DNA from 2 places in the Brevibacillus sp. AF8 genome. Region 2 is predicted to be linked to the other one. Evidence: riboswitches for the same ligand, from Rfam matches in the RefSeq annotation. Region 2 holds a riboswitch; the other holds the start of a gene.
The links. Region 2 has a riboswitch for S-adenosylmethionine ahead of KB186_RS07200 (homoserine dehydrogenase). Riboswitches for the same ligand answer to the same signal wherever they lie in the genome.
Positions count from the first base shown of each region.

Region 1 (4,407 bases), on a different contig from region 2:
GGCCATTCCCGGAAACACCAGCGATTCCTACGATTTCTCCGTGATGTACGGTAAAGCTGACTTGATCGAGCAGTGTCTGCTTTTCTCGAACGGTGAGATTCTCCACCTGCAACAAGGGACCTTTATCCAGAGGAACTCGCTCAGCTAGCTCCTGCAATTCACGTCCAACCATCAATCTGGCTAAATCGTCCGCATTTGTCTCATTCCGCGAAACCGTTCCCGTCACTTTGCCCCCGCGCAATACCGTAATACGATCGGCTACCTCCATGACTTCCTGCAACTTATGTGTAATCAAAATGACGCTCTTGCCGCTCTCTGCCAGGTTTCGAATCGTTTGCAGCAGGTCGCGTACCTCCAGCGGGGTAAGGACAGCGGTCGGCTCGTCCAACACGATAATATCCGCTCCCTGATACAGGACCTTCAGAATTTCGACCCGTTGCTGTTCCCCAATCGAGCAATTCGCTACCTTGGTCTGCGGTTGAATCGGAATGCGATACTGCTCACTCAGCGCCCGCACCTTGTCCTCCGCATCCTTTCTTTTGAAAAAACCCGCTTGCCTCGGCTCATATCCGATCACGATATTTTCAGCCACACTGAATTCTCCGAAGAGCATAAAGTGCTGGTGAACCATCCCGATTCCATTTCGAATCGCGTCCTCTGGTCCGCGAAAAACAACTGGCTTGCCGTTTAACACGATCTCTCCCGACGTCGGCTGCTCCATCCCGTACAGCATCCGCATCAGTGTCGTTTTGCCCGCCCCATTTTCCCCGACAATCGCGTGGACTTCTCCTGCTGCCAGTGAGAACGACACCTTGTCGTTGGCGGTAAAATCTCCGTACTTCTTGGTCATGGCCCTCATTTCCAAGCGTTCGGTCATTCCCACTCCCTCATTTCTGTACGTCCTTTTATGAAAATGGAAGACCGACTACACAGCCGTAGTCGGTCACATCCATCACTGTGCACAAGCATTTTGACGTGCGTGTTTAGAATTTATCTGGTACTTGGCGAGTTCCCGCTACGATCTCATCGCTGATCGCTTTCACTTTATCCACGACTTCTTGTCCAATAAACGCGTTCAGCGGCGTTTTGCTTTCGTGCGTGACATAGGTTACGCCAACACCTTTTTCCTTCAAGCCGTACGCCACAACACCTGGTTTGAACGTTCCTTCTACAAAGGTCTTCACGGTTTCATAAGCTGCCGCGTCAGTCCCTTTCAATTGGGACAGAACAATATGCTCTGGGTCAATCGTGGTACGGTCAACGTCCTGACCTGCTGTGAAGAAGCCTTTTTCCTTCGCTGCTTCGAAAACGCCGAGATCGCCTACTGCTGCTGCACCGTTAATGAAGTCAGCGCCTTTGGAAGCTTGGAGCAAAGCCAACTCCTTCGCTTTTGCCGGGTCAGTGAAGCTTCCTACATAATTGACCATCAGCTCTGCTTTTGGATTCGTCGCTTTCAAGCCCTCTCCGAAGCCAACTGTCCATTTTTTCAACTGCGGAATATCAAGAGCGACAACCATACCTACTTTGTTCGTTTTCGTTGCCAAGCCTGCTGCTGCTCCCACCAGGTAAGCCGCTTCCTGCTCGCGGAAAGTAACACTGCGTACGTTTGGCAAATCTACTACGGTATCAATAATCGCAAAATTACGGTCAGGATTTTCGGTAGCTACTTTTTTCAATGCATCCTCTGATGTAAAGGAAGAAGTGATGATCAAATCATAATTTTCTGCAACAGCTACACGCAGATTTTCTTCAATCGCTCCATGGTCCGTAGATTCGATCGTTTTCACTTCTGCGCCCAGCTCTTGTGCGGCTTTCTTCGCCCCTTCATCCATTTGTTGGAAGAACGGATTCACACCGATTTTCTCGGGCAAAATCAAGGCAATTCGCTTTTTGGCCGCGCCCTCTTGTCCTGCTGCTTGTCCTCCTGGCTGATCTGCAGGTGCGCTGGTTCCAGTCGAGCAGCCTGTTGCCAATACTGCGAATGTCGTTAATGCCAGCAATAACTTCTTCATGATGTATCTCTCCCTATCCGAACTTTACGTTTTTCTTTATCCTATTAGGTAATGTACGGCTTTTTACCTATTTTTTCAATACTATTTACGAATATTATCTTATAAAATTAATTTATCGTTCGTTTATTCCTCCTCCCCATTTACAAATACACAAAAAAACTCTTCCCGGAGGAAGAGTTTGCGTACGTAGCCGTTCTCTTCCTCATCTGTCAAAACCATGGTACAGGTTTTGCAGGAATTGGCACCTTTCTGTTCATGCATAGACATGATCAGTGGTTGCCGGGCATCATCGGGCCAGTCCCTCCGCCGCTCTTGATAAGGTAGGTGAATATATTCAGTTACAATGGAATTCATTCTAGCAGAACGGTTCAAAAATGCAATTCTTTTTTCTCAATTCCAAACACTTCTAAAAGTGAATCGAAGTTTAAAAAGTCGTCTTTTCAGCACCGTTTAACTTGGCGAGAAGCACAGCCTCTAATTTACGTGAAAGGTTTGCTGGAGGCGATGAGACAACGTATTCAACTCGCCCAGCTCTTCCGTAATCTCACGCACTTTTTGATGCTGGTTTTCTGCTGTCGCAAACAGCTCTTCTAGGTTGGCTACCGATTCCTCGGTTACCGCTGTAATGGTCGACATCTCGATGGCAACTTCGCCGGAACGCACTTTTACCCGGTCCATGCTGGAGCTTACTTGATCAGCAGCTTCCAGGAAGGCCATCATCCCGGCACGCACGGCTTCGATGGAGGCCACTGTTTTTACGGCCAGCTCTTGGCCTTTTGCAACAGACACTTCCCCATTGCTCATATGCTGCACCGCATTCTCACTTTCCTGGTGGAGTGACTTGAGAATGTCGGTAATTTCCTGCGTAGCTGTCGCGCTTTGTTCTGCCAGCTTGCGTACCTCATCCGCTACAACAGCAAATCCCCGACCATGCTCGCCTGCACGCGCCGATTCAATCGCCGCATTCAGTGCCAAGAGATTCGTTTGTGTCGCGATCTGATTAATAGCGCCGACAATTTCCTCTACGCGATTCGCCTGTCGATTGAGCTGGTGAATCGTAGAAGCTGCCACATTGACTGCCTGTACAATTTGCTCCATCTGCGAGGACAGCTCGTTCATCATCTGAACACTTTCTGTCAGGCGACGGTTATTTTGTTGCGATTCAGTTTTCATTGCGTTGGTCTGTGTTGTGACCGCCTCGATTTCCTGATCGATAGATTGAACCTCTTCTTCGATCTTCACCGTAGAATTCGCCTGCGATTCCATACCGACGGCGACTTCCTTGAAGGCTACCATCATTTCATCGGTATTGCGCTTTGTACCTTCCGCATGCTCATGCACATGATCGCTGGTACGATCCAGCTGCTCGGTCATTTGCTGGATGTTCAAAAGCATTTCTCCCAAACGGCGCTCCTTCTCTTCCGCTTCCTGCCTTGCGTCGTGCGCTTTTTGCAGGGAGGCTTGTCCGGCGAGACACAGATACGTGACGGCTCCCATCATCATGAGAAGCGTGACAATACGCATAAGCAAATTGAGCTCCGAAAAATCACCATCGAAGATCTGGTAGGTTCCTGTGTAGAACCCGATAACCGTGACAATGATTTGGGTAATTCCCGCTGTTACGACCAGCTTCCAATCCAAATAGGCTGCCAAAAAGCCCATGACGATAAAAGCGAGGAAGGTGATCTCTTGGTAATCGGTAAAGTGATCGAATGAAATCGCATAGAACATGAGTCCAATTGCTACCAGATAACGAATCACAAGACTATCTTTGCGAATGAAATAATACGGCGAAACAATTAAAGTGACCAGCAATCCCAAGGACGTCACTTTCCAGAAGTTCACATCCACTTGGTAGGCAATGAGTCCCGCCATCCACAAATGATTCCATAGGATGAAAATCATAAAGCCTTCTTTGTCAGTCAAGGTATTGCGAATCAATTGAATCATAATTGCCCCCCTTTTCCTTATTACTTATGTATCGGATTCTTTCCCCATTATATAGCCAAACCTTTGCCAAATTTGTGAAAAAAGTGAGAACAGCCAAAAACAATTTCGAATAGGCTATTACACAACTCACACGTACAGGAGGCAAACGGAAAAAAGTGGAACTCAATCAATTGCCAGCTACTGTGCTGACACGTACGATCAGCCGTCCGAACACCACGATTTACTATCCCCAATTGGCAGGCCTAGCCAACCAGCAAGCGGAAAAAGATATCAACCGGGCGATTTATCAAACGGTTCAAGGCTTAATTCATGAGCAACAACGGGTCCAGGTACCGGGAAATACAGAAATGCAAGGAAGCTACGAAATCAAGACAAACGAACGCGGTATTTTCAGCGTCGTGTTGAGCAACTACGCCTACACACCGCAAATGGCACACGGCATGAC
Region 1 is NZ_JAGQDN010000010.1:32,002-36,408, reverse strand. It holds gene KB186_RS14735 (ABC transporter ATP-binding protein) at 1-877, opposite strand, end outside; gene KB186_RS14730 (BMP family lipoprotein) at 984-2,012, opposite strand; SAM riboswitch class I at 2,212-2,334, opposite strand; gene KB186_RS14725 (methyl-accepting chemotaxis protein) at 2,487-3,962, opposite strand; gene KB186_RS14720 (DUF3298 and DUF4163 domain-containing protein) at 4,118-4,407, shown strand, end outside.
Region 1: it holds a riboswitch for S-adenosylmethionine, as region 2 does, so the genes downstream of both, KB186_RS14730 (BMP family lipoprotein) here and KB186_RS07200 (homoserine dehydrogenase) in region 2, are expected to answer to the same signal.

Region 2 (4,407 bases):
CTTTTTTCGCCCCTTTTTCGTATTACTTATAGGATATCAAACTTCATTTATGTAAGGATAGAAAGACAAGGGGGAAAAATGAACGAGAACAGATCAAGCCGGATACATGCTCGGCGCAAGCGCTCACGCAGAAAATGGGTACGTATGGGAAAGAACACGCTCCTATTTAGCTTGTTGGCCATCTTCGTCGTCGGAACCTACTACCTATTCCAAATTGCCATGGATGGAGAACATGCCAACCCGAACACACAGCCTACTCCTGACAATACCGCGAACCAAAAGACTTCTGTGCAGCTCACCTTTGTCGGTGACATCATGATGTCAGGAAATGTTGAGAAAACCTTACTCGCAAACAGCTATGACTACCCATATAAACATGTAAGCTCGCTCTTTTTGCAAGATGATATCACCATTGCCAATTTGGAGACGCCTATCACCGTCACAGGTGTTGCCGCTCAAAACAAGGAGTATGTCTACAAATCATCGCCACTTGCTGTTCCTGCCATGAAAAACGCGGGGATTGATGTGGTGAATCTCGCCAATAACCACTCCATGGACCAAGGGGTTCCAGGATTGTTGGATACTTTTGACGCTTTGGACGAAAACCGGATTGAATACGTCGGCGCCGGTAAAGATGCCAGCCGTGCCTATTCACCTGTATTCATAGAAAAGAACGGCATCAAGATCGCGATTCTCGGCTTCAGCAGGGTCATTCCCGAAACGAGCTGGTTTGCAGGAGATTCCCAGCCAGGTATGGCCGCTTCCTATGATCCTACACTGGCAGTGAAAGCGATCCAGGATGCGAACAGCCAAGCTGATCTCGTCGTGGTGATTGCACACTGGGGCAAGGAACGCTCCGACTATCCTGTCGATCATCAAAAAGAGCTGTCCCGTGCCTACATCGATGCTGGTGCAGATTTGATTGTCGGCGGTCATCCCCACGTACTTCAAGGCTTTGAACGATACAACGACAAATGGATTGCGTACAGTCTTGGCAATTTCATTTTTACACGGTCAAACGAACCCAAGACTTGGGAAACGATGGTCCTGCAAGCAAGCTGTACGAAAAGCGGCGATTGTGAACTGACGATGCTTCCGTTTCACGCAGAATTGGGACAAGCCGTACCCATGAATGAAAGCAATGGCGCTGCCCTGCTAAAACGCATCGAATCCATTTCTGAGAGTGTCGACATTCAAAGTGACGGGCGTGTGCAGCCACGTGCTAAAGCAGTGGAGACTGCCCCCTGACAAAAGAAGCCGTGTTTCCAGATACCTAGAAATACGGCTTTTCTTCATATGATTCCTCTTCCTTACGCAGATTCAAGAACAGGGAAGCAGCGCACTTCTAAGCCAAAATCATTTTTCAACAAAGACTCATGCTCTTCACTGATTCCTGTCACGATCAAGCCTGCGCGCAAGACGCCACCCAAATCGAATTGGACTTTTAGCTTATGTACGTTCACTCCTGCCTGCTGAAGGAAATGCAAGACTCGGTCTGGCGTCGCAGTATGACATGAGCCCTCAAGATAACACAGGACGTGTTCTGCCGAGTCCGATGTAGCTCCAGCTTTGTCAGCCGTTTTTTCTTTCCAGGTAGGATGCGGCGTGAATGGCTGTGTCAATAAATAGGCCAAATCCTCCACGACTGCACTTGCTGTAGGAAGCTCTCCCGCCCCTCTTCCTGTAAACAGCAAGTCTCCCACGATGTTGCCGGATAGCTGGACAGCATTAAATGCGTCGTGGATTTGCGCCAACGGATGGCTCAGCGGAAGCATGGTTGGTTCAACAGATAGGCGAATTCCTTTCTCAGCTTGATAGGCCTGTGCGATCAGCTTGATCCGATACCCCAGCTCGCTTGCAATCCGAATGTGACCTGCTGACAAATCTGCAATTCCTTTACGAACAACATCCGCTAAAGGCAGCGATTCTCCGTAAACAAGCTGTGCCAAGATATACAATTTGTACATAGCATCGAAGCCTTCTACATCCGAACGAGGGTCTGCTTCCGCATAGCCCAGCTCCTGCGCTTGCTTGAGCACCTCCTGATATGAGAGCTGCTCTGCTTCCATTTTCGTCAAGATGAAGTTCGTTGTTCCGTTGAGAATACCGCGAACACCTTGGATATCATTCGTGCGAAGGAACTGCCTCAGCACACTCAAGATCGGGATGCCCCCTGCCACACTCGCTTCATAGGCAAGATGCACTTGATGCTGATTTGCCAAATCGACTAGCTCTGTTCCTTTTTTCGCCAGGAGCTCTTTGTTGGCAGTTACCACATGGCAGCCCTTTTTGATCAAAGCACGAACGTAGTCATAGGTAGGTTCTACACCACCCATGACCTCCACCACGATATCCACATCGCTTCTCAATACATCCTCAAAATCTGTTGTCAATAAAGCCGGGTCGACATGAACCGCCCGCTCTTTTTCCGAGTCACGCACCAATGCCTTGACGATTTCAATTCGTTTACCCAGACGAGTAGCCAGCTTCTCCTGTTGCGAGCGAATCGTTTTGATTACGCCTCCACCCACTGTCCCCAATCCCAATAATCCTACGCGTACCACTTCTGCACTCATTCTAACCACCCCATACCCCGAATTTTGGATAAAAAGAAAAAGCCATCTTCGATAAGAAGAAGGCTTGTAAGTAGCTAATGCTCCCCCTCCTTATCTCCCAGGACGTATATGTCCTGCAGGAATTGGCACCTTGTCACAAAATATGCGTGACGGTTGCCGGGCTTCATCGGGCCAGTCCCTCCACCTCTCTGGATAAAGAAAATATGAAATTAAAAAACCTTCTTCGCTAAGAAGAAGGTTCATCTACCAATGGAGTAACCCGCTTCTTATCTTTCGAGACGAAACGTCTCGCAGGAATTGGCACCTTGTCGCTATATGCAACGGTTGCCGGGCTTCATCGGGCCAGACCCTCCACCTCTCTGGATAAGAACCATTTATGCTGTTGAGCTTTATTCTAAGAAATTCCAAGGCAAGCGTCAACAAAATTCTTTCTTTTCTGATTGCAAGCTGATTTTGGCAAAGCTTTCAGTTGTAGGTGAACAGGCTTTCTACCTCTTCCATACTGCAGCAAGTGCAATGAAACACGCCCTCGTGGCAGTCCTCAGGCAGCTCCTTTTCCTCAACATATCCGCACCATTGGCAAATAAAAACTTGAATCATCATACGCCCTCCTCTTCTTTTATCCTGCCCAAAATAAAAAAAGCATTTTCCGCTCGACCGTGACGATCGTTAGAAAATGCCAGAAAAGGAGGGACGTACTTGTCCACTCGCTGTTTTTCGCAAGCCATCTCTAACACCTCCCTATCTCCCGTAGGTCTATCAGTGTTGTCGAAACAGGCAGGTCTCCTGACTATGGGTTCATCGTCTAGCGTCGCCTTCCCCGTCTATTTGGATAGACCAGTGGCTTGTTGGACGCTGACTCCCCTCTTACAGTGGCGGGACCGTGTCGGATTTGCACCGAGCTTCCCTATTATCCTTGGGGCGAATTGGTAACGCCCTAAGGAACCTGTTTCCACCTATGAAATTGTCTTTTCTTGCTACTCTCCTCAGTTATTTTTCCGTGTATTGCGAACCTTGTTCGTGGGCCAGTTGCCATTCCTTCCCCAAATACCGCTCTTTCAAAATGGTAGTGTGGTGAGCTTCATGTCCAGCAATCACGTAGGCCAATGTCTTTGCAGATAGTTTGTTTCCGTTGGCAAGTCCTGTACGCGTCCATGCTTCCGGAGAGATTCCGCGGACCTGCGCGATGGTGGAAGCACGAACAGCCTTGTACTCTTCCAATAAATCTGAGAGGTCTCTTAGTTGAAAGCCCCCGTGTTCAACAAAAGCATTCTCATCAAAACCGACGAGGGGTGTCTGATCTCCTCTCGCAATTCTCAACAAGCGATAGCTCATGATGCGTTCTGTATCGATGAGATGACCCAAAACCTCTTTTACCGTCCATTTGCCTGGTGCATACCGATAATCAATTTGCTCGGGCGCAAGTGAGGAAAATAATGCGACTTGCCTCTCTCCTTGTTGTGTGAGGATCGTTTGCAGCTCCCCCTCCGGTACAAGTCCAATATAATAGTCAAAATAAGCAGCGTATTCATCCCGCTCTGGTCGTCTGAGCATACGTTTCCCACTCCTCGTCATTCAGTTTCGATAGACAAATTGCTATGTAAACCTTCAAACAATAGGACCCTTGCCGGGGCTGCATCGGTGCCAATCAGCTTGAGTGGGGCAGCTACCAGAAAGTACTCGCCTGGTGGGACCTCTGCTAGCCGCAAGCCTTCTATGACAATGACTCCCGCTGCAAACAGCTTTTTATGTGTGGGGTGACCCTCCTGGCTACGTTCGATTCCAAGTGCATCAGTGCCAATGCCCCGCACCCCCAGCTCACTTACATATT
Region 2 is NZ_JAGQDN010000003.1:184,039-188,445, forward strand. It holds gene KB186_RS07195 (CapA family protein) at 79-1,248, shown strand; gene KB186_RS07200 (homoserine dehydrogenase) at 1,311-2,576, opposite strand; SAM riboswitch class I at 2,664-2,775, opposite strand; SAM riboswitch class I at 2,840-2,946, opposite strand; gene KB186_RS07205 (hypothetical protein) at 3,042-3,179, opposite strand; cobalamin riboswitch at 3,336-3,541, opposite strand; gene KB186_RS07210 (DinB family protein) at 3,567-4,130, opposite strand; gene KB186_RS07215 (cyclase family protein) at 4,148-4,407, opposite strand, start outside.